3 regions of the Enterobacter huaxiensis genome follow, and region 2 is predicted to be linked to each of the others. Evidence: predicted binding sites of a transcription regulator. Region 2 holds the regulator's gene; each other region holds the start of a gene.
The links. The regulator PhoB, encoded in region 2, activates phosphate uptake and scavenging genes when phosphate is short. The targets are predictions, from matches to a motif close to CTGTCATAAAACTGNCNNAT.
Positions count from the first base shown of each region.

Region 1 (8,297 bases), 1.2 Mb from region 2:
ACGCAGGCCTCGTCGATAGCGACTTCCATCATGTTGACGTTTTTGTCGCCTTCAATAACGCGCTTCGCCAGCTCGCTGTCCTGGTTGTGCATCGCCGTAATCGCATCAGATAGCTGCTGCTCGACCATGCCGCCCATGGTCATCACCTGGGTACGAATGCTTTCCAGCTCTGCGTTAAACTGGCCGGAAATGTGTTTATTAAGATTGAGGTTGTCCATGGTTTCTCCACATGCACTAAGGCAAATCAACCGTAGCGGCCAGTAATGTAATCTTCGGTTTGTTTCTTCGCGGGCCTGGTGAACAGCGCGTCCGTATCGCTGAACTCAATCAATTCGCCCAGGTACATAAACGCCGTGTGATCGGAACAACGCGCAGCCTGCTGCATGTTGTGGGTAACGATAACCACGGTGTAATCCTGCTTCAGCTCGGTGATCAGCTCTTCAATACGACCGGTTGAGATCGGGTCCAGCGCCGAGCACGGCTCATCCAGCAGCAGCACTTCCGGGCGAATGGCGATACCGCGCGCAATACACAGACGCTGCTGCTGACCACCGGAGAGAGAGTACCCGCTCTGGTGCAACTTATCTTTGGTTTCGTTCCATAATGCGGCCTTGGTCAACGCCCACTGCACGCGCTCGTCCATATCCGTACGGGAAAGCTTTTCAAACAGACGCACGCCAAAGGCGATGTTGTCATAAATCGACATCGGGAAGGGCGTCGGTTTCTGAAACACCATGCCCACTTTCGCGCGCAGCAGGGCGATATCCTGGGCATGGGTCAGAATGTTTTCGCCGTCGAGGATGATTTCACCCTCGGCGCGCTGCTCCGGATAGAGCGAATACATCTTGTTAAAGGTGCGCAGCAGCGTGGATTTACCACAGCCAGACGGACCGATGAATGCCGTGACCTGGTTCTTCGCGATATCCAGGTTGATATTCTTCAGGGCATGGAATTTGCCGTAGTAGAAGTTCAAATCACGAACCTGAATCTTACCCGGGGCAGTATCAACCATACTCATTGACTCATTTCCTCATTCGACGCCGCGAGCTGCCGCGCCGTAAAAAATTAACCGTGTTTCTTCTTCGCGAAAATGACGCGCGCCAGAATGTTCAGCAACAGTACGCAAAGGGTGATGATCAGCACCCCGGCCCAGGCCAGCTGCTGCCATTCCACGAATGGGCTCATCGCAAATTTAAAGATTGTCACCGGCAGGTTGGCAATCGGCTGCATCATGTCCGTGCTCCAGAACTGGTTGGAGAGCGACGTAAACAGCAGCGGCGCCGTTTCACCCGCAATACGCGCAACGGCCAGCAGGATGCCGGTCATAATCCCGGAGATTGACGCTTTTAGCGTAATCGCGGAGATCATCTTCCATTTCGGGGTGCCCAGGGCGTAAGCCGCTTCACGCAGGCTGTCCGGCACCAGCTTCAGCATATTTTCGGTGGTTCGGATTACAATCGGCACCTGCAGCAGCGCCAGGGCAATAACCCCCGCCCAGCCGGAGAAGTGCTGCATCTGCGCCACCACAACGGTGTAAACGAACAGACCGACAACGATAGACGGTGCGGACAGCAGAATATCGTTGATGAAGCGAATAACTTCAGCCAGCCATGATTTACGTCCGTACTCCGCCAGGTAGATACCCGCCATGATGCCGAGCGGGGTACCGAAGACCGTCGCCCACAGGATCAGCAGGCCGCTTCCCGCCAGCGCGTTCGCCAGACCACCGCCCGCCGTGTTCGGCGGCGGCGTCATTTCGGTGAACAGCGCCAGCGACATTCCGTCGATGCCGCGAACCACCGTCGAGAACAGGATCCACACCAGCCAGAACAGACCGAATGCCATCGTCCCCATTGAGAGCGTCAGCGCGATACGGTTTTTAATGCGGCGCTTTGCCTGCATTTTGCGGCGGGATTCCGCCAGCTCGGTGGTGTTTTGCATGTCGAGAGTCGCCATTAGCGTGCCCCCTCATTTTTAGCAAGACGCATAACCATCAGCTTGGAAATCGCCAGAACAATGAAGGTGATAACAAACAGGATCAGGCCCAGCTCCATCAGCGCCGCAACGTGCAGCCCGGATTCCGCTTCGGCGAATTCGTTCGCCAGCGCAGAGGTAATACTGTTACCCGGCATAAACAGCGATACGCTGTCGAGCTGGTAGGTGTTACCGATGATAAAGGTTACCGCCATGGTTTCACCCAGCGCGCGGCCCAATCCCAGCATGACGCCCCCGATCACCCCATTTTTGGTGAACGGAAGAACGATGCGCCAGATAACTTCCCAGGTGGTGCAGCCGATGCCGTAGGCCGACTCTTTCATCATCACCGGGGTTTGTTCGAAGACATCGCGCATAACCGCCGCAATGTACGGAATAATCATGATGGCGAGGATCACGCCAGCCGCCAGAATACCGATGCCGAATGCCGGGCCTGCGAACAGCGCGCCTACAAACGGAATGGCAGAGAGGACATTACCGACCGGCTCCTGGAAGTAGGTTGCAAACAGCGGAGCGAAGATGAACAGGCCCCACATGCCGTAAACGATACTCGGAATGGCTGCCAGCAGTTCGATGGCGATGCCAAGCGGGCGTCGCAGCCAGCCAGGCGCCAGCTCCGTCAGGAACAGGGCAATACCAAAGCTCACCGGAACCGCAATCAGCAGCGCGATGAATGAGGTCACCAGCGTGCCGTAGATCGGCACCAGCGCACCAAAAACTTCGTTCGGCGCGTCCCACTCTTTGGTCCACAGGAAGGAGAAACCGAATTTCTGGATGCTCGGCCACGAGGAGAAAATCAGAGACACGATAATGCCGCCCAGCAGCAATAGCACAATCAGCGCAGCCAGTTTCACCAGCGCGCTGAAAATCATGTCACCTTTTTTACCCGGAGGGTTAAATGCAGGCTTGGTTGCAGCCATAAATTACTCTTCTGTTTGAGACGTTTTTACGAATATGCCCGGTGGCGCTAACGCTTACCGGGCCTACAGGATGAACCGTAGGGCGGGTAAGCGCAGCGCCACCCGCCATCTTCGTTAAATATTTCCTGTTAGTACAGCGCTTTACCGCTGCTGTCTTTCACGTTGGTTTTCCATGCAGCACGAATCTGCTCAACCACGCTGTCCGGCAGGCTGGCGTAATCCAGGTCATTCGCCTGTTTGCCGCCGTTTTTGTATGCCCAGTCGAAGAACTTCAGTACTTCAGCACCCTGCTCAGGCTTCTTCTGCTCTTTGTGAACCAGAATGAAGGTGGTAGAGGTGATTGGCCACGCCTCGTCGCCTTTCTGGTTAGTCAGATCCTGCGCGAAGGATTTGCTCCAGTCAGCGCCTTTGGCGGCGTTGGCGAAGTTCTCTTCGGTCGGGCTAACCGGTTTGCCGTCGGCAGACACCAGTTTGGTGTAGGCCAGATTGTTCTGCTTAGCGTATGCGTATTCTACATAACCGATGGAGCCCGGCAGACGCTGTACGAACGCGGCGATACCGTCGTTGCCTTTACCGCCCAGACCGGTTGGCCAGTTAACGGTAGAGCCGGCGCCAATTTTAGACTTCCACTCTTCGTTGACTTTCGCCAGGTAGCTGGTGAAGACGAAGGAGGTACCAGAACCGTCAGCGCGACGCACCACAGCGATGTTCTGCGAAGGCAGCTTAACGCCCGGGTTCAGTTTGGTGATGGCTTCGTCATCCCATTTTTTGATTTTGCCCAGGTAGATGTCGCCCAGGGTTTTGCCGTCCAGCACCAGCTCGCCTGACTTCAGGCCAGGGATGTTAACAGCCAGCACAACGCCGCCGATTACGGTCGGGAACTGGAACAGGCCTTCCTGATTCAGTTTTTCATCAGACAGAGGGGCATCTGACGCGCCGAAATCAACGGTGTTAGCGGTAATTTGTTTTACGCCACCGGAGGAGCCGATACCCTGATAGTTAACCTTGTTGCCGGTTTCTTTCTGGTAGGTATCTGCCCATTTGGCATACACCGGCGCAGGGAATGTTGCACCAGCGCCAGTCAGGCTTGCTGCTGCAAATGCAGAGAAAGCGCTCATCGATAAGGTCGCGGCGACAACAGTTGCGACAGTGGTACGCATAACTTTCATAATGTCTCCTGCAAGGATTTCGTAAATCATTGTTTAAGTGGCTACGATGAGCAAAATAGGACAAACAGGTGACAGATAAATGTACGAAATATGACAGTTTTATGACAATGCAAAATGAAAGATTAACCCATTGAAAGAAAGCGTTTTTTATTCAGCTTAGTGTCATATTTTTGTCACAGTAATACCTATAAGCCTGGTGCAAAAGGCTGAAAATGACAACGGCTGTCATAAACAGCCGTTGGAGGATTAGTGTTCAATTTCGAGGGTAACGGTCGCATAAGCTTCAAAGGCGCCCGGTTTGGGCTGGGCCCCCGTTGCACTGGCAGGCGCGGCGGAAAAGGTGAGCGAATTGTTTTCGGCACCACCTGTGTTTATTCCCCTGTCCATATCCATTTTTCCGCCATTCACATTGACCTGACGATCCCACTTGTCGTACACGGTGATGCCCACGTCATCGTTGCCGTTGACTTTCATCATCATCGCATCTGCATCGACAGGGTCGGCGCGGAAGGTAGAATAGACAATATTTTCATTCAGCATGCCCGTACACTGCACCTGAATCGTCTTTTTCACCTTGCGACCGCTCACGGCAGCGCCTTTGGTGGAGGAAAAGTCAGTGGCAGGGATTTTGCCGAAATCAATTTCCAGCGTCTGGCCCGGGGCGATCTCACAGTTCTGTGGAACCACGATATCACCGACGATTCTTATTTCCGCCATTTTGTCTGTGCTGGCAGTGGAGGAAGCCTCGTCCAGCCCGCCATAGAGATCGGCCACCACCGTGCCGGGTACGCTAATCCGGCCAATAAACGGCTTATTAATTAAAAAGGAGACCTGTATTTTTGACCCTGTATCCAGGGTGACCTCATCCCCCTCTTCGCCCGGCGCATAGCAATAGGTCCCATGGGTCATTTTGTTTGGTTCAGCAGTGAATGGGACAGGAATGAAATCCCTCCCAAGAACCTGTACGGACGTAGCAATGCTGAGATTGTCACTGAGTCGGTAATAGGTGTAGCCGTTTATTACCCGGTCCGTGCTCAACGTTGACCGCGCGGTGTAGTACATCGTGCGAAATGTTGTTGTAAAATGGGTCAGGCAATCACATTGAGCCTTGTAGGTCGTGGATGCGGACAACGTTTCCAGATCTCTCACCTCTGTACTGGCTTTATTTTTATCCGCCGGAATCTGTTTGCCGTTTAAGTTAAGATTATAGATGTTGGCTCCCCCCACCGTATGGCATATGCCATCGCCAGTCGTGTAGGCCTTGCATACCGGCGTCATAAGCATCGTCAGCGCGGTTAAAAATAGCTGTGTCCTGAATTTCATGTCATTTCCCTATTGGCATACTGCCGATACCTGTACCAGCCCAACCCCTTCAGGCTGGCGAAGGCGATAGTTAACCGGGCAGGCGATCGCTGCTTTATCTGCGCCCCATGTCAGTACAAACGCGCCCTCCTCTGGCATTCCAGAGAGATAGAGCTCTCCATTTTCACCGGCAATGCCGCTTACGGTGCCCGTTGACAGATTTGCCGTGGCCATTGCGCCAAACGGTACGGGTTTCCCGTTCTTTTGCCTCACGCTAAACAGGACGCGATAGCCCACGTGAGTGGCAAACTCCGCTCGTACTACCGCGCCGCGCGTCGGGATGACGCTGAGTATGCTGTTATCAATTTCAACGTTGGCCTTCGCAAAATAGTCACTGTCTATCTCTACCCTGTTTTCATCATAAGCGTTGAGCTGAGTCTGCACCGTGTAGCCACGCCAGTCCGTCGCTTTACCGGTGCCGTTTTCCAGCCCCAACCCGGCAGCACCGGGGGCTTTCACCAGCGCTACGGTTTCGCCCATCTCTTGCGAGAATGTTATCCCGTCGCCGTGCGCCAGAACTCCACCCTTAACACCATAATTAAGCCGCTGATTATCCTGGTTATAGTCGTAACTGGCGTTCACCGAACCATAGGTACCGTCATACCCCATTCCTGCACTGCTGTTGTATGCATCGTCATCCGCATCATAAGACTGCTGTACGTTCCAGGAGAGGTTATGCGCATCCAGCGCAGTACCGCTCAACCCAACCTGATGCATGCCTTTTCCATGATTATTCTGCGTAAAGCCGTAGTTGACGTAACTGTCATGCAGCCAGCCTGAAAGCGGTACGGAGAGCGACAGCATAAAAATTTGTTCGCTCTGCGGGCTGTTGCGGGAATCGTTGTCTGAGGTGTTATAGGCAGACGTGAGTGAATCGGTGTAGTTCCAGGAGACGTTCCACGAAATATTGCGCCAGTAATTGCTATAGCCCAGCTGCACCAGACGCTCGACTTCGTTCGTTTTCCAGTACTGCTGGCGGCTCAGCGTCAGATAGATATTTCCCATCCCGTCGCCGAAGCTTTGCGTCCATGTCCCTTCCAGCCGGCTACGGCGGTTACCCGTGGTCCAGAAATCACCGTCATTATTCTGGCGAGATGCCCACTCGTTCAGGGTGTAGTAGCCCTGTGTGGAGTATCGGTACCCGACCAAACGAAACGTGGTATTGGTATCATCAAAACGTTTGGAGTAAAGAAAACGGTAGGATTGCCCGCTCTCGTCCTCGCTATCTTCAAACTGAGCGCGAGCATGCGTAACGTCCACAGAAATAGCCCCAAGCGATCCCATATCTTTCCCCAGCCCCATCGCGGCGGAAGTATAGTCACTTGCAGCCTGCACGCCGCCGTACAAGGTCACGCCCGCAGGCAAACCACGTAAAACCTGCGCCTGGAAGAGGGTCGGCTGGAAGTCGTTTTGATCGCGCAGTTCTCCTACGCTGAGATCGACATCGGTTTGGTCTTCACGCTTCAGGATCGCCAGCGAGGCGTAAGGCTGAGTAAAATGTTGCTCGCTACCGTCCTCCTCTTTGATGGTGACATCAAGGTCGCCACCTGAATTGGTCGTGTTTAAATCCTTGAGCGCAAACGCCCCCTGCGGCACGGCCGACTGGTAAATGATGTAGCCATTTTGCCGCACAATAACCGTGGCGTTGCTTTTCGCAACACCACGCACCACTGGTGCAAATCCTGTCAGGCTCGAAGGCAGCATGTCATCGTCAGTATAGAGACGCATACCGCGCACCTGCGTACCGTCAAATACCTCGCTCGCCGTCCACGTGTCTCCCAGCATGATTTGGCTGCGCAATGCTGCAATATTACGCTGCACGTAGGTACTAATTGAATGGTAACTGGAGTGCCCATCCGTAACGTTCAGCGTACTGTAGTTGCGTAAACGCCATGCCCCCAGGTTGGCACCGTTGCGCAGGTTGAGATAATAAAAATCATCTTTATCCCCCTCGCTGGCGTGCACCGTGCTTGAGCCGGAAAAATCATAGTTCACCATGAGCGCATTGATGCCCTCATCCCAGCGTGAAGGGCTGATAAACCCACGTGCAGCAACATCAATATAAATTTGCGGAAGAGTGACGTTGAGCTGGAGCTTATCGGTATCGAATGTCCATGTTGATCCCGGTACAAGCGGCGCGGGATCCAGACAGGTTTTTTCATCAATATCGTTAAGCGCCTTAATTGCAGCGACTTTGACGCCCAGTTCAGCAAGCACGGTTTTAACGTTAGAAAAGCAAGGATGCAGACTGCGGGTTGCCGTATCCTCACTAAAGGATACATCCCGACGGTCAACGTATTCGCCGTTAACCTGGATATCAACCTTATAGATCCCCGCAGGCAGGTTATTCGCGCGGTTAAACTGGTGAATATCGATATCCACCGGATGATCAATTTCAAGAAGCGCAGGGTTGAACATATCCCTGGCAGTTGCTTCGCTGGATAAACCAAGAAACACCCCTGAAGCAAGCGCGATGAAAAAACGGGAACACTCCATAAAAAACAATCCTTTGTTTAAAGCGCTACTTTTATATCCTGGCTAATCGCACCGAAATCATTCACAAACCGCCAGACCAGAGCGCGGCCGTTAACGCCTTCAGGGAGCGGCAAATGTAGGGTTTCAAAAGGCGGGACAATATTTAGCGGCACATCTTTGCCGTCAACAGTCACATTCATTACATTGATATAGAGCGGCGTTGGATTTTCCAGAATCAGTTGCCGATTCTGAACGTGCCACTTCACACGTGAAGCAGCACGTTCAGGAGTGATATTCAGCGTTGCGGGACGCCAGAAGAGCTTAATACGCGTCTTAATTGCGATTTCAAGGGAATTAGGTTTTCCACTGGTTGGTG
Region 1 covers NZ_CP043342.1:4,882,841-4,891,137, reverse strand. The annotation lists gene phoU (phosphate signaling complex protein PhoU) at 1-218, opposite strand, end outside; gene pstB (phosphate ABC transporter ATP-binding protein PstB) at 245-1,018, opposite strand; gene pstA (phosphate ABC transporter permease PstA) at 1,066-1,956, opposite strand; gene pstC (phosphate ABC transporter permease PstC) at 1,956-2,915, opposite strand; gene pstS (phosphate ABC transporter substrate-binding protein PstS) at 3,044-4,084, opposite strand; gene stgD (fimbrial protein StgD) at 4,331-5,407, opposite strand; gene D5067_RS23220 (fimbria/pilus outer membrane usher protein) at 5,417-7,942, opposite strand; gene D5067_RS23215 (fimbrial chaperone) at 7,960-8,297, opposite strand, start outside.
Region 1: pstS (phosphate ABC transporter substrate-binding protein PstS) is a predicted target of PhoB. The motif match lies at 4,173-4,192, and genes of this name have one in related genera.

Region 2 (8,297 bases):
CGATACCCCAGATGATGATGCCGAAACCGGCGAGGATCATGATAATGATGGTCGCGACTTTGAAGAACGAGAACCAGAACTCCAGCTCGCCGAACACCTTCACGCTCATCAGGTTGACGGCGCAGATGATCAGCACCACGCTCAACACCCATATCCAGTGCGGTACGTCGGGGAACCAGACGCCCATGTAGATCCCAAACGCGGTTACGTCGGCAATCGCCACAATCAGGATTTCAAAGCAGTAGGTCCAGCCGGTGATAAAGCCTGCCAGCGGGCCTAAGTTTTCTTGTGCATAGCGCGAGAAGGAGCTGGCGGACGGGTTGTGAACAGACATCTCTCCCAGCGCGCGCATAATGATATAGGCCGCAACCCCACCGATAATGTACGCCAGCAGCACGCTTGGACCGGCCATTTTGATGGCATCTGCCGAGCCATAAAAAAGACCGGTGCCGATAGCAGAGCCCAGCGCCATAAAGCGGATGTGGCGCGTGCTCAGTCCACGCTTAAGTTTGTTAGTGCTTTCCATTTAAATCTTGCCATTCAACACGAAAAAAACAAAAAACCACGGGGCCTTAAGCCCCGTGGTTAAACAGTTTGTTGCCGTTGATTAATGGGCGTTCGATGCGACCTGACGCCCTGCAGCACGGTCCCAGATAATCGCCAGAACCAGCGCAACAACGGTAGGCATCAGCCAGGCCAGGCCCTGCTCGGACAGCGGCAGACGCTGTGTCCAGGCAGGCAGCACGTCTGTAAATGCTGATGCTTTGATCCCGTCAAGGATACCAAAAATCAGGCTGATAAACATGGCTGGTGCAATAATTCGCGACGAGTTGTTCCACCACGGACGGGTGAAGCTCAGCACCACCAGCACAATGCACGGCGGATAAATGGCCGTCAGCACCGGAATAGAGACCTGAATCAGGTGGCTCAGACCGAGGTTCGATACCGCCATAGAGAAGATGCCGAGGATAAACACCAGCGTGCGGTAAGAGAGCGGCAGATACTGAGCAAAGAACTCTGCGCACGCGCAGGTCAGGCCAACAGCGGTAACCAGACACGCCAGGAAGATCAGCGCCGCCAGCAGCATGCTGCCCGCACCGCCAAAGGTGTGCTGAACGTAAGCGTGCAGGATAGCCGCACCGTTCGCGTTTTGGTCAACCAGCGTTGCGCTGTCAGAGCCCAGGCGGAACAGCGCCAGGTACAGCAGCGTCAGGCCCACGCCGGCCATCAGGCCAGCCCAGATGGTATAGCGCGTCAGCAGACGTGCTTCGGTCACGCCACGGGAGCGCGCGGCGTTAACGATAACAATACCAAACACCATGGCGCCCAGCGTATCCATGGTCAGGTAGCCGTTCACAAAGCCGTTAGAGAACGCCGCGTTCTGGTACGCATCCATCGCCGTACTGATAGGACCCGCCGGCCAGACGATAGCGGCAACCGCCAGCACAATCAGCGCGACGATTTTCAGCGGAGCGAGGAAGTTGCCCACGGTGTCCAGCAGCTTGCCCGGATAGAGGGAAACCAGAATCACGATCGCAAAGTAGACCAGGCTGTAGATAAACAGCGGCATCGCGCCGTCACCGGTCAGCGGGGCAATACCCACTTCGAAGGAAACCGTTGCCGTACGCGGCGTAGCGAACAGCGGGCCCACGGCCAGATAGCAGACGGTCGCCAGCAGAACGCCAGCCACTTTGCCAATCGGCGTGCTCAGGCTATCCACGCCGCCGCCGACCTTCGCCAGCGCGACAACGGTCAGAACCGGTAGACCCACGGCCGTAATCAGGAAGCCAAACGCAGCGGTCCAGACGTGTTCACCCGCCTGTAAGCCAACCATTGGAGGAAAAATGATATTACCTGCGCCAACGAACAGCGCAAATGTCATAAAGCCCAGCGCGATGATGTCACGCGATTTTAAATGATGGGTCATAAAACCTTACTGCCTGTGGATGTGGTGTTGAAAACGTTGAGATTTTCGCCATCCCGTACGGGACGATACAGCGGAAAATTTGCTCAATTTCAGCGGGATATGCTCCCGTCCTGGCGTGGAGAAGAATAGTTTTTCGATTTACCACGCAAATACAGTCGGTCTGACAGTATATGGGGGGCAATTTAAACGCTTATAACGTTTAAAGGCAAGGTGGGATCGTAAAACCAGAACAATATGCCAGCATGAAAATACAAACCAGCACATCAGGCTAGTTATAAGAAAAACGCATGGCTAATCATGCGAACAAAAAAACATCAACCGTATAAAATTCATTCGCGTTTCGCTTGACCGCAAAGCAAACGGGCCAGCAATGGCTGGCCCGTGGAAAGGAATAATGACAGGTCCGCTATCAGGCGCTTTTTTTGGCAATTAATCGTTCCGGAATCACGAAGCTGAAGCGGGTTCCCTTGCCTAAGGTGCTCTGGATATCGAGACGGCTCTCATGGTGATTCACCGCGTGTTTCACAATCGCCAGCCCCAGGCCGCTGCCTCCGGTTTGTCGCGAGCGCGCTTTATCGACACGGTAGAAACGTTCGGTAAGACGCGGGAGGTGTTCAGATGAGATCCCCGGCCCGTTATCCTCAACGCTAAACTCCGCGCCCGCTGCGGTAGGCTGCCAGCGCACCCAAATATGCGTTCCTTCCGGCGTATGGTTCACCGCGTTATAGACCAGATTGGAGATGGCGCTGCGAAGCTCGTCTTCGCTGCCAAGCACTTTAAGGGTGTTATCGACCTCAAAGGTGAACTCATGTTTTTTATGGCTGAGCGTCTGCGCTTCACGCTCCACGACCCGCAGCATCATTGGCACATCGATGGTGTCAGTCAGCGCAAGCGAGGGGGCCGCTTCAATCTTCGAGAGCGTAAGAAGCTGTTTGACCAACCCCTCCATCCGGTGGGTTTGCTCCCGCATGGTGTGCAGCGCTTTCTCGCGCGGCGCGCCTTCCAGGATCTGCTCCTGCATCATCTCCAGATATCCCTGCAGCACCGTCAGCGGCGTGCGCAGCTCATGGCTCACGTTGGCGAAGAAATTACGCCGCGCGCCTTCCAGCTGGTGCATCTGGGTGACGTCGCGCGCCACCATCAGCCACTGCCGATCGCTGTAGGGCATCACGCGAATTTCAAGATGCCGACCATTATTGAGCTTCAGATTGTGCGGACGCGTAAATTCGCGCGTTTTGAGATACTGCGTGAACTCCGGGTAACGCAGAAGGTTGAGGATGTTCTGTCCGTTATCGTCCGGCCAGCGCAGGCCCAGCAGCTGTTGCGCCAGGCCGTTACACCAGAAGATGGTGCCCTCTTCTGTGGTCAGAATGACCGCATCCGGCAGCGATTCTGCACCGCTTCGGAAACGTTTGATAAGGCTTCCCAGCTCGCGGCGGCGCTTTTTATTTCGCATCTGCATCTGGTGCAGGCCGTACAGCAGCGGCTCCCAGCTTCCGCTCCCCGGCGGGGGCGTCATACTTCTGTCGACCCACAGCCACCAGGAAAGACGCAGTAAATTCCAGAAATGCCAGATCAGCAGGCCGGTGACTGCCGCCAGCAGAAACCAGGGTAGATGTCCAAGAAAGGCCCCCAGAATGAAGGCCGGAATACAGCATAAGATCAGTTCAAAGACGAGCCTTTTCCATGACAGACGTTCCAGCACGCGTCACACTCCTGTCATTGTTCAGAAACGGGTTGAGAAACGATAACCCGTGCCGCGGACCGTCTGCACCATGCGATCGTGGCCGCTCAGTTCCAGCGCTTTACGCAGGCGGCGAATATGGACGTCAACCGTTCGGTCTTCGACATAGACGTTAGTTCCCCAGACGTTATTCAGCAACTGCTCGCGGCTGTAAACGCGTTCCGGGTGCGTCATAAAGAAGTGTAAAAGCTTAAACTCGGTCGGCCCCATGTCGAGGGGATTTTCGCCCGTCATGACACGGTGTGAGGTTGGGTCAAGGCTCAGGCCCTGCATCTCAATCACCTCTTCTACCGCCATCGGGGAAATACGGCGCATAACGGCTTTGATGCGGGCCACCAGCTCCTTCGGGGAGAACGGCTTGGTAATGTAATCGTCCGCGCCGGTTTCCAGACCGCGCACGCGATCCTCCTCTTCACCGCGCGCCGTGAGCATCACAACCGGGATATCGCGGGTCATCGCTTCACGTTTAATGTGTTTGATGAACTGCAGTCCAGAGCCACCCGGCAGCATCCAGTCCAGCAGAATCAGATCGGGCCAGGGTTCATTCAGCTGGTTCACCGCGCTGTCATAATCTTCCGCTTCAACCGGCTGGAAGCCATTTTGTTCGAGCACGAAGCACACCATTTCACGAATTGGAGCTTCATCTTCTACGACCAGAATACGTCTCGCCATACTTTGCCCTGTCTTATCTTATTTAAATTACAAGTTTGTAATGCGGCGTCATTATGCGTCAGATTTATGACAGATTTATGAAAAACATTACCACCATAACTGGCAAACTGTTGTTTTATGACAGCGGTTATTTTCCGTTCCCTGACAGTTTATAATCCGCACCATCATTTTTCGCCACGGATCTCTTATGCGCATACTTCACACCTCGGACTGGCATCTGGGTCAAAACTTTTACAGTAAAAGCCGCGCCGCAGAACATGAAGCGTTCCTGAACTGGCTGCTGAAGACGGCTCAGTCGCATGACGTTGATGCCATTATTGTCGCGGGTGACATCTTTGATACCGGACAGCCGCCGAGCTATGCGCGTGAGTTATATAACCGCTTCGTGGTCAACCTGCAGCAGACTGGATGCCATCTGGTGATTGTTGCCGGAAACCACGACTCCGTGGCCACGCTCAATGAGTCTCGGGATATTCTGGCGTTTCTCAATACCACCGTGGTCGCCAGCGCAGGGCATGCGCCGCAGATCCTGAAAAAACGCGACGGCACGCCGGGGGCCGTGCTGTGCCCGGTTCCCTTCCTGCGCCCGCGCGATATCGTGCAAAGCCAGGCGGGGCTGTCCGGCGGCGAAAAGCAGCAGCATCTGTTACAAAGCATCACCGACTATTATCATCGGCAGCATGAAGATGCCTGCGCCCTGCGCGGTGAGCTGACGCTCCCGGTGATTGCCACCGGACATCTCACTACCGTCGGTGCCAGTAAAAGTGACGCCGTACGTGACATCTATATCGGCACGCTGGATGCCTTTCCGGCGCAAAACTTCCCGCCAGCCGACTACATTGCGCTCGGACATATACACCGGGCACAGATCGTCGGCGGCGCGGAGCACATTCGCTACTGCGGTTCCCCCCTCGCGCTCAGTTTCGATGAAACCGGCAAAGCCAAATCCGTCCACCTGGTGAGCTTCACCGACGGTAAACTCAGCGCGGTAGAGACGCTTGAGGTGCCCGTTACCCAGCCGCTGGCGGTGCTGAAAGGCGATCTCGACGCCATCACCGCACAGCTAGAGCAGTGGCGCGGCGCGGCGCTTAATCCGCCCGTCTGGCTGGATATCGAAATCACTACCGACGACTACCTGCACGATATGCAGCGAAAAATTCAGTCGCTGACGGAAGATCTGCCCGTGGAGGTGTTGCTGGTGCGCCGCAGCCGTGAACAGCGCGAGAAAATTCTTCTCGGCGCCCAGCGTGAAACCCTCAGCGAACTGAAGGTGGAAGAGGTGTTTGAACGCCGCTTGTCCCAGGAAGAGATTGACGACGACAAGCGCGCAAGGCTTAACGAGCTATTCGCCCATACCCTGCACGCGCTCAACGATGAGGAAGAAAACGCATGAAAATTCTGAGCCTGCGTCTGAAAAACCTCAACTCACTCAAGGGCGAGTGGAAAATTGACTTCACCGCCGAGCCTTTTGCAAGCAACGGGCTGTTTGCCATTACCGGCGCCACCGGCGCGGGCAAAACCACCCTGCTTGACGCCATCTGCCTCGCGCTGTACCACGAAACCCCGCGCCTGCAAAAAGTGTCTCAGGCGCAAAACGACCTGATGACCCGCGATACCGCCGAGTGCCTGGCAGAAGTGGAATTTGAGGTAAAAGGCATAGCCTACCGCGCTTTCTGGAGCCAGAACCGCGCGCGTAATCAGCCGGACGGAAATCTGCAGGCTCCGCGCGTGGAGCTGGCGCGCTGCGAAGACGGCAAGATTCTGGCCGACAAGGTAACGGATAAACTTGAGCAAACCGCGGCGCTCACCGGGCTGGACTATGGCCGCTTTACCCGCTCCATGCTGCTCTCTCAGGGGCAGTTTGCCGCTTTTCTTAACGCCAAACCCAGCGATCGCGCGGAACTGCTGGAGGAACTCACCGGAACGGAAATTTACGGCCAGATTTCCGCCATGGTCTTTGAAAAGCACAAAGCCGCCCGCAGCGCGCTGGAGATGTGCGAGGCGCAGGCCGCAGGCATCGTACTGCTTAGCGAAGAACAGCAGCAGCAGTTGCAGCAAAGTTTGCAGTCACTTACTGACGAAGAGAAAACGCTTCTCACGCAGCAGCAGAGTCAGCAGAAGGATTTTCAGTGGCTTACGCGTCAGGATGAACTCCTGCGCGAGCGGGAGCGCGCCGCGCTTTCTCAGCAACAGGCGCAACGGGCGCTTGCGGAGGCGGCACCTGACCTGGCTAAGCTCCAGCATGCGCTGCCTGCCGCCCGGCTCCGCCCGCTGTGGGAGCATCAGCAAGAACAGACGTCACGACTGGCGCAAACGCAGCAGCGAATTGCTGAAGTAAATACTCGCTTACTGGCAAAAACTGCCCTGCGCGCGCGGATCCGTAACGCGGCGCAGCAAAACCGGCTGCAGCTACAGGCTGAACTCGCCGCCCTGGCTCAGTGGCTGGCAGAACATGACCGGTTCCGCCTGTGGGGCCAGGAAATTGCAGGCTGGCGGGCACACTTCTCTCAGCTCAATCGCGATAAACATCAGCTGGCTACGCTGGCTGCGCGCATCGCTGAATTGCGCCAGAAGCTGGCTGGCCTGCCGGTGAGTCCCCTGACGCTGACGGCAGACGAGGTTGCTGCGGCAATGGAGCTGCTGGGGCAATCCCGCGCGCTGCGTCAGCGTCTGACCGCGCTAAACGCCCGCTATCAGCCGCTGCAAAAACGCCTGCGTCAGAATAATGAAAGCGTACAAAAAGCGCAGGCGGAACAGTTAAAACTCAATGAAACCCTGGCCCTGCGTCGACAGCAGTACAAAGAGAAAAACCAGCACTTTGTCGACCTGAAGGCACTGTGCGAGAGCGAAGCGACGATCAAAAAGCTGGAAAATTATCGCTCCCAGCTTGAGGCAGGTAAACCCTGCCCGCTGTGCGGTTCCAGCGAACACCCCGCCGTTGAGTCGTATCAGGCGCTTGAGCTCACGGATAACCAGCGCCGCAGGGATACCCTGGAAAAAGAGGTCGTCGCGCTTAAAGAAGACGGTCTGCTGGTGCTGGGCCAGGTTAATGCCCTGTCACAGCAGATCCAACGCGAGACAGACGAAGCGCAGGCGCTCTCTCAGGAAGAGCAAGCGCTCACTAAAGAGTGGCTGGAAGTGTGTGCCTCTCTCAATATTACGCTGAATATTCAGGATGATATTGCCCCGTGGATGAGCGAGCAGGAACACTACGAGCGGCAGCTTTATCAGCTCAGCCAGCGGTTGACGCTGCAAAGCCAGCTTAGCCAGCAGGAAGAACAGGAGCGTCAGTATCAGCAACAGCTGGCGGCGACGCGTGAGGGTCTGGAAAACGCCCTGGCGGCGCTGTCGCTTAACGTTCCTGAAGAGGGAACAGAGGCCGTCTGGCTGAAGACCCGCGAAACCGAATTCGCGCAGTGGCAGGAGAAACAGACCCAGCACGGCGCCACCCAGGAGCGTATTAACGCCCTGACGCCACTTCTGGACACCCTTCCGGCGGGGGATAGCACAGAAGCCGAAGCGGTTATTCCTGACGGCTGGCGTGAAGTTCACGACGAGTGCGTGTCGCTGCAAAGCCAGCTTATCGCACAGCAGCAGCAGGAGACGCTGGAGAGTGAACGTTTGCAGCAGGCGCAGTCTCAATTCAGCGCGGCCCTGTCAGCCAGCCACTTTGACGATCGAGACGCGTTTCTTTCCGCGCTTCTTGATGCCGACACCGTTCAACACCTGGAAGAATTAAAGCAGATGCTGGAGAAGCAGATACAGCAGGCTACGGCGCTCTTTGCCCAGGCGGAGCAGCAGCTGCAGAGCCATCAGGCGCTGCGTTCGGATGAGCTTAATGCCGACGCCCAAACGCTGCAGGCCCAGCTGCAGCAGCTGGCGCAGCAGCTGCGTGAGAACACCACTCGCCAGGGTGAGATCCGCCAGCAGCTCAAGCAGGACAGCGATAACCGT
Region 2 covers NZ_CP043342.1:3,730,046-3,738,342, forward strand. The annotation lists gene proY (proline-specific permease ProY) at 1-526, opposite strand, end outside; gene brnQ (branched-chain amino acid transporter carrier protein BrnQ) at 608-1,927, opposite strand; gene phoR (phosphate regulon sensor histidine kinase PhoR) at 2,337-3,632, opposite strand; gene phoB (phosphate response regulator transcription factor PhoB) at 3,654-4,343, opposite strand; gene sbcD (exonuclease subunit SbcD) at 4,531-5,736, shown strand; gene sbcC (exonuclease subunit SbcC) at 5,733-8,297, shown strand, end outside.

Region 3 (8,297 bases), 1.8 Mb from region 2:
TGTGACGTCACGTTTCACCCGTTCGCACTATCGTCAGTTCGATCTCGATCAGGCCTTTTCGGCCAAAATCTTTGACCGCTATCTGAACTTGCTGGATTACAGCCATAACGTACTGCTCGCCAGCGATGTCGAGCAGTTCGCAAAACGCAAATCCGACGTAGGCGACGAGTTGCGTTCCGGCAAGCTGGATCTGTTCTACGATCTGTACAATTTATCGCAAAAGCGTCGTTTTGAACGTTATCAATACGCGCTGAAAGTGCTGGAACGTCCTATGGACTTCACCGGCAACGACACCTTTAATCTGGACCGCAGCAAAGCGCCCTGGCCGAAAGATGAAGCCGAGCTGAATGCTCTGTGGGACGGAAAGGTCAAATACGACGAACTGAGCCTCAAGCTCACCGGCAAAGACGAGAAAGAAATTCGTGAGACGTTGAACCGTCGTTACAAATTCGCTATCCGTCGCCTGGCGCAGACCAACAGTGAAGATGTCTTCTCACTGGCAATGACCGCGTTCGCCCACGAAATTGACCCACATACTAACTATCTCTCTCCGCGCAATACCGAGCAGTTCAATACTGAAATGAGCCTGTCTCTGGAAGGTATCGGCGCGGTGCTGCAGATGGACGATGATTATACCGTGATCAACTCCATGGTTGCCGGTGGTCCTGCATCCAAAAGCAAAGCGATTAGCGTTGGCGATCGCATTGTGGGCGTGGGTCAAACCGGACAGAACATGGTGGATGTGATCGGCTGGCGTCTCGATGACGTCGTTGCGCTGATCAAAGGGCCGAAAGGCAGCAAGGTTCGACTGGAAATCCTGCCTGCCGGTAAAGGCACCAAAACCCGCATCATTACCCTGACCCGCGAACGCATCCGTCTGGAAGACCGCGCGGTGAAAATGTCGGTGAAAACCGTGGGTAAAGAGAAGGTGGGTGTGCTGGATATCCCTGGCTTCTACGTTGGCCTGACGGATGATGTAAAAGTCCAGCTGCAGAAGCTTGAGAAGCAGAACGTCAGCAGCGTGATCATCGATCTGCGCAGCAATGGCGGTGGGGCGCTTACCGAAGCGGTTTCCCTGTCTGGCCTGTTTATCCCGTCTGGCCCGGTCGTACAGGTCCGTGATAACAACGGCAAAGTGCGTGAAGATGCCGATACCGATGGCGTGGTTTATTACAAAGGCCCGCTGGTGGTGCTGGTCGATCGCTTCAGTGCTTCAGCATCTGAAATCTTTGCTGCCGCAATGCAGGATTATGGCCGTGCGCTGATCGTCGGTGAACCGACCTTTGGTAAAGGCACCGTTCAGCAGTACCGTTCGCTGAACCGGATTTACGACCAGATGCTGCGTCCGGAATGGCCTGCTCTGGGCTCCGTACAGTACACCATTCAGAAGTTCTATCGCGTGAACGGTGGCAGTACGCAGCGTAAGGGCGTCACGCCGGATATCATGATGCCGACGGGCACTGAAGAGACGGAAACGGGCGAGAAGTTTGAGGATAACGCGCTGCCGTGGGATAGCATCAATGCCGCGACGTTTGTGAAGTCTGGCGACATGACGCAGTTCGGCCCTGATTTGCTGAAAAAGCATAACGAGCGTATCGCGAAGGATCCTGAATTCCAGTACATCGTGAAGGACATTGCGCGTTTCAATGCCCTGAAGGAAAAACGGAGTATTGTTTCTCTTAACTACGCTCAGCGTGAGAAAGAGAACAACGAAGACGACGCAACGCGTCTGGCGCGTATCAACGATCGCTTCAAGCGTGAAGGCAAGCCTCTGCTCAAAAAACTGGACGATCTGCCGAAAGATTACCAGGAGCCCGATCCGTACCTGGACGAGACGGTGCATATCGCTCTCGACCTGGCAACGCTCGAAAAAGATAAGCCAGCCGTGCAGCCCGCACCGGCGAAATAAACCCCTGACAGGCACAAGAAATTGTGCCTGTTTTTTTTAGTTCTGCATCCTCTCGTCAATCTGAATTTCAATTGTGTAAAGTTGTGTCTTTCTGGTGACTTACGCACGTCGAATCCTTGAAAATAACCGCAATACCCATACGATGTGGGTAATCGCATAGTGCGTTTTGTTAAACTGAGGTTAAAAGAAAATTATGATGCGAATCGCGCTCTTCCTGCTCACCAACCTGGCGGTTATGGTGGTTTTCGGGCTGGTGCTAAGCCTGACGGGAATTCAGTCGAGCAGCGTTCAGGGTCTGTTGATTATGGCGCTGCTGTTTGGTTTTGGCGGCTCATTCATCTCTCTGCTGATGTCCAAATGGATGGCACTGAAATCAGTCGGCGGAGAGGTTATTGAACAGCCGCGTAATGATATGGAACGCTGGCTGATGAATACGGTTGCTCAGCAATCTCAGCAGGCCGGGATCGCTATGCCGCAGGTTGCTATCTATCATGCGCCGGATATCAACGCTTTCGCAACAGGCGCACGCCGTGACGCATCGCTGGTTGCGGTCAGCACCGGGTTGCTGCAGAACATGAGCCGTGATGAAGCCGAAGCGGTAATTGCTCACGAAATCAGCCACATCGCCAACGGTGATATGGTCACCATGACCCTGATCCAGGGCGTAGTTAACACCTTCGTGATCTTCATTTCCCGTATCCTGGCGCAGATTGCGGCTGGCTTTATGGGCGGCAACCGTGATGAAGGCGAAGAGAGCAACGGCAACCCGCTGATCTATTTTGCGGTGTCAATGGTGCTGGAACTGGTGTTCGGCATCCTGGCAAGCATCATCACCATGTGGTTCTCCCGTCACCGTGAATTCCACGCCGACGCGGGCTCCGCGAAGCTTGTAGGCCGTGAGAAGATGATCGCTGCGCTGCAGCGTCTGAAAACCAGCTACGAGCCGCAGGAAGCATCCAGCATGATGGCATTCTGCATCAACGGTAAGTCGAAATCGCTGAGCGAGCTGTTTATGTCGCACCCGCCGCTGGATAAGCGTATTGAAGCGCTGCGTAACGGTGAATACCTGAAGTAACGCGTATGCGTCAAATGAAGCCGGGCGGAGAAACTCACCGCCCGGTTTTTTTATGCCTGAACGCGGGGCTGCGTCACGCGAAGCCCGCTGATGATGGCCGCGACGGTGGCCAGGGCTCCAGCGGTAAATAGCGCGACATGGGTTGCATTCTGCCCCGCAAGGTTAAACATCAATGCCACCAGTGCGGCACCGGTGCTTTGTCCTAACAGCCGGGCGGTACCCAGCATGCCGCTGGCCCCGCCGCTGCGATGGCGCGGCGCCGAGGTAATAATGGTGTGGTTGTTGGGGGACTGGAACAAACCGAAGCCAGCGCCGCACAAAATCATTCGCCAGATAATGTCCACGTCGCCTGGCGAGGCGGGAAGCAATGCCAGCGCGAATAGCCCGATAGCCATTACCACCAGCCCAATGCCCCCCAGCAGTCCGGCATGCACACGCTCAATCAGATACCCTGCCAGCGGCGCCATCACCATTGTGGCCAGCGGCCAGGGCGTGAGCAGCAGCCCGGTTTCCACCTCGGTACGACCAATCACGCTCTGTAAAAAGAAGGGAAGAGAAACCAGCGCCAGCATCTGGGCGCAAAAAGAGCAGATTGAGGTACAGATTGAAAGCGAGAACAACGGGATGCGTAACAGATCAACCGGCAGCAGCGGCACTGGCAGGGCCAGCTGGCGTCGCACGAAGAAAAAGCCGATCGCCAGCATTGCGACGACTTCGGCAGCAATTAACGTTATCGACTGCCCCTGCGCAAAGCCGCTCAGCGCGGTGATAAGCAGGCCAAACGTCAGGGCATTCATCACGGCGCTTGGCAGATCGAAACGTGGCATGGTGCTTTTGGGACCATTCGCCGGCAGATAGCGTAGCGCGAAAAGGAGGGCCACGACGCCCAGCGGTACGTTAATCGCAAACAGCCATTGCCATGACGCGACGGATAAAATCGCCGCGGCAATCGTCGGCCCGGCGGCCGATGAAACCGCGACGATAAACGAGTTAATCCCCATGCCGCGCCCAAGGTGGCGCTGCGGGTAGATGAGCCGAATCAGGGCCGTATTCACGCTCATCAGCGCTGCGCCGCCAAAACCTTGCGCGATACGCGCCAGCGTCAGGGTATGCAATGAATCGGAAAGGGCGCAGAAGAGGGACGTCAGCGTAAAGACCGCCAGGCCGCACTGGTAGACCCGACGGTAGCCAAACATATCCCCAAGAAAGGAAAACGAGAGCAGTGAAACCACAATGGCAATCTGATAGGCATTAACGATCCAGATTGAACTGGCCGGGGAGGCGTGGAGGTCGCTGGCGATGGTCGGAAGGGCGACGTTGGCGATAGCGCCATCAAGCACTGCCATCGAAATACCGATGATAATGGTGGCGATTGCCCCGTACCGCTGCGGTAAGGGCAAGCCATCAGAAGGTTTTTTTTCCATGGGAGATGAAAGGCTCAACGTGAAATTATTCTCAGAGTAACTATTTTAGCATCGTTAATTCGGTTTTATGTCGCAGATTTGTAACGAAGTAAACGCAGAACGATTGCAGGGAACATGACTCGAATTTATAATAAAAACCAGTTCTGATTTTTATAAAACACTCTCCATGAGGTGATAAATGGCAATTGCAGATTTGGATAAGCAGCCAGATTCTGTTTCTTCCGTGCTGAAGGTGTTTGGCATCTTGCAGGCGCTCGGAGAAGAGCGTGAAATTGGTATTACAGAGTTGTCTCAGCGCGTGATGATGTCGAAAAGCACCGTTTATCGCTTTTTGCAAACCATGAAGTCGTTGGGGTATGTCGCTCAGGAAGGCGAGTCTGAAAAGTACTCGCTGACGCTAAAACTGTTCGAACTGGGCGCCCGCGCGCTGCAGAACGTCGACCTTATCCGCAGTGCGGATATTCAGATGCGTGAACTCTCTCGCCTGACGAAAGAGACGGTGCACCTGGGCGCGCTGGATGAAGACAGCATTGTTTATATTCACAAAATTGACTCCATGTACAATCTGCGCATGTATTCGCGCATTGGTCGTCGCAACCCGCTGTACAGTACCGCTATTGGTAAAGTACTGCTGGCCTGGCGTGACCGCGAAGAGGTGAAGCAGATCCTCGAAGGCGTTGAATATAAACGCAGTACCGACCGTACCATCACCAGCACAGAAGAATTATTAACCGTGCTGGATACCGTGCGTGAGCAGGGTTACGGTGAAGATAATGAAGAGCAGGAAGAGGGCCTGCGCTGCATCGGCGTACCGGTATTTGACCGCTTCGGCGTTGTCATTGCAGGCCTGAGCATCTCGTTCCCGACGCTGCGCTTCTCGGAAGAGCGTTTACACGAGTACGTCGCGATCCTGCATACCGCAGCGCGTAAAATCTCCGAGCAGATGGGCTATAACGAGTATCCCTTTTAAACACTGTTTAGAATAAAAAACGCCGCAATGATTGCGGCGTTTTTTTGCGAACGGGTTTAGCGGGTGATTATCCGTTATCAATCACAACGGATGTCTTACGCAGCACCGGACAGTTGGTTAACCCGATAATCCCGCTGTCTGAATGCAGATACTGGGCGGTACTCATGCCCTGGGCAGTGAGGTACTTACACTGAATGCCTAATCCTGCAGCGTTTTGCGTGCTTCCCACAAGCACGCCATAGCCGGTTAACAGCAGGCCAATCCAAATAATGGCCAGCGCAATAATAGTTCGAATGACGTAATGCATCATTGCCTCTTTCTCTTTGTTGTCATGGGGTAAGCGTAACGGGTTTACCCTGTGAAACAAGTGCACGATTCCGAAAAGAACTGGATGAGGGTACAGTTAGCCCCTGTTTAAGATAACCGTGATAACCTGGTTGCATCAGGTCAAAAGGCGGAGTGTGGAGTGAAAAAAATACGCTGGGTACTTCTGGTTATCGTACTGATAGCATGCGTGGCGCTGTGGACGCAGACGATCAATGTGATGTGCGATCAGGATGTACAGTTCTTTAGCGGCATTTGTGCAATCAATAAGTTTATCCCCTGGTAGAACGCATTTTCCTCCGGGGTGATGCCCTTCTCGCGCACCAGTGGTAAAATAGCGTTTTTATTGAGGTGGTGAAATGGGTGAGTTAGTTAATTCGGGGCTGCTTAGCATGGCATCCCTGGTGGTCTCGTTGGTTATCCTGGTCGTCGGTTTGGTGTTGTGGTTCTTTGTTAATCGCGCCAGTTCCCGTACTAATGAACAGATCGAACTGTTGGAGGCGCTGCTGGACCAGCAGAAACGTCAGAATGCGCTCCTGCGCCGTCTGTGCGAGGCCAACGAGCCGGAAGAGAAAGTAACGCCAAAAGAACCGGTCGTTGAAAACAAAGAAGACGAAGACGATTTCATTCGCCTGGTGGCAGAGCGCTAGTCCACCCAGATTTTTGATGGCGGTTATCACGCCCTCTGGCTTCTCATTAAGGTGGGAGAGTCGGGGGGCGAACCTTTCGTTAAGCCCGTTCAGGCGCTAACGCACGTGCTAAATAATTTAGCATCAGTTAATCATTCATTCAGCTCACTGAAAACTGGTGAATATTTATCCTTTAAACACCGCACCGTTTTGTTGCATATATTCTGTATTTAAACCCGTTAACGCGCGTTTTATTTTTATCGAAACGTTTTGCTTGCCTTCTTTTGAAGCGAAGTCATAAAAATTTCATTATTTTAGTGCAGAGTGGTGTTTATTAAACGGTGAATTTTAATACAGTTTGCAGCGGGCGTTTTGGCGGCATATTTACATTGTGGGATACCGTTGCGTTGCAATGATTTCAGCATAAGTTTTCACAATTTGTTCTAACTCAATCATTGTATTCAAGAATCTTTACTTTGTGAGTGGACGCTTTGAAATGATTGAGCTATGGTAAAAATGTCTTAGATTACAGGGGGTGTGGAGACGACCTCCGGCTGCGACAACTTGTATTGTTTCCTTTAGCGGCACGCATATTTTTGCACAGTGCCGCGAGGTAGCGACAGAATGTGTGCGGCGGATCGAGACACGTTTAAAAATGGCTTGCCATATTAAACGTTGTATGTGATAACACGGTTTGGGTCAAACGAGGTACAGTTCTGTTTATGTGTGGCATTTTCAGTAAAGAAGTCCTGAGTAAACACGTTGTCGTTGAATACCGCTTCTCTGCCGAACCTTATATTAGTGCCTCATGCAGTAATGTCTCAGTTTTATCTCAGTCAAGCCTGCGGGCTAAGAAAACACTCTAAGGAATTTTGCAAATGGCAAAGATTAAAGGTCAAGTTAAGTGGTTCAACGAGTCTAAAGGTTTTGGTTTCATTACTCCTGCTGACGGCAGCAAAGACGTGTTCGTACACTTCTCTGCAATCCAGGGTAACGGCTTCAAAACTCTGGCTGAAGGCCAGAACGTTGAGTTCGAAATTCAGGACGGCCAGAAAGGCCCAGCTGCAGTTAACGTAACTGCTATCTGATCGAACCACTGCTGACTGAAGTGCTTTGCACTTCGATCTCAGATATAAAGCCTCGCACATGCGGGGCTTTTTTATTCTCTTATCTTTCAAATTATTACCAATCATCCTCTTGTTAGTAACTTGTTGCAAAGCTACGAGGTTATTAGCATTGTTTTTCCACCAGGCTGTCGGCTTTTCCCGTTAAATCAGGGCGTTGTTTAACTGTCCTGGGGTTCAGGTGAAAAAGAAAACGATAATGACCACCGGAAACTTTACTCCGGCACGTTTTGCTCTGCTGTGTCTTGCCATCTTTTGTAGTCTCGCTTTCCTGCTTGGTCGCGTTGCCTGGCTGCAAATCATCAAGCCCGACAATCTGGTTAAGCAGGAGGATATGCGCTCCCTGCGGGAAGTGGCTATTGACGCCCCGCGCGGCATGATTGTTGACAGGCAGGGCAGGCCGCTTGCCGTCAGCGTCCCCGTTCGCGCCGTCTGGGCCGATCCTAAAACGGTACTGGCGAAAGGCGGAGTAGGGTTTGACGATCGCTGGCAGGCGCTGGCGAACGCGCTGCATATTTCCCTCGGCACGCTTGCGTCGCGAATTAACGGCAATCCTCAGGGACGGTTCATCTATCTGGCGCGCCAGGTGGACCCCGCGCAGGCGCAGTGGATCGACAAACTCAATTTGCCGGGGATTAACCTTCGCGATGAGTCCAGGCGCTTTTATCCGGCCGGGCACGTAGCCGCAAACCTGATTGGCTTTACCAACATTGACGGCCAGGGCATAGAGGGCGTTGAGAAAAGCTTCAATAGCCAGCTGACGGGCAAGTCAGGGGTAAGGCAGGTGCGTGAGGATCGCTATGGGCACGTGGTCGAAAATCTGACCGAAGTGGCACCGGTGC
Region 3 covers NZ_CP043342.1:1,964,732-1,973,028, forward strand. The annotation lists gene prc (carboxy terminal-processing peptidase) at 1-1,909, shown strand, start outside; gene htpX (protease HtpX) at 2,103-2,984, shown strand; gene D5067_RS09370 (MFS transporter) at 3,035-4,408, opposite strand; gene kdgR (DNA-binding transcriptional regulator KdgR) at 4,587-5,378, shown strand; gene D5067_RS09380 (YobH family protein) at 5,446-5,685, opposite strand; gene mgrB (PhoP/PhoQ regulatory lipoprotein MgrB) at 5,845-5,988, shown strand; gene D5067_RS09390 (YebO family protein) at 6,062-6,352, shown strand; gene D5067_RS09395 (DUF2627 domain-containing protein) at 7,054-7,197, shown strand; gene cspE (transcription antiterminator/RNA stability regulator CspE) at 7,210-7,419, shown strand; gene ftsI2 (peptidoglycan DD-transpeptidase FtsI2/PBP3(PARA)) at 7,655-8,297, shown strand, end outside.
Region 3: kdgR (DNA-binding transcriptional regulator KdgR) is a predicted target of PhoB. The motif match lies at 4,476-4,495, and genes of this name have one in related genera.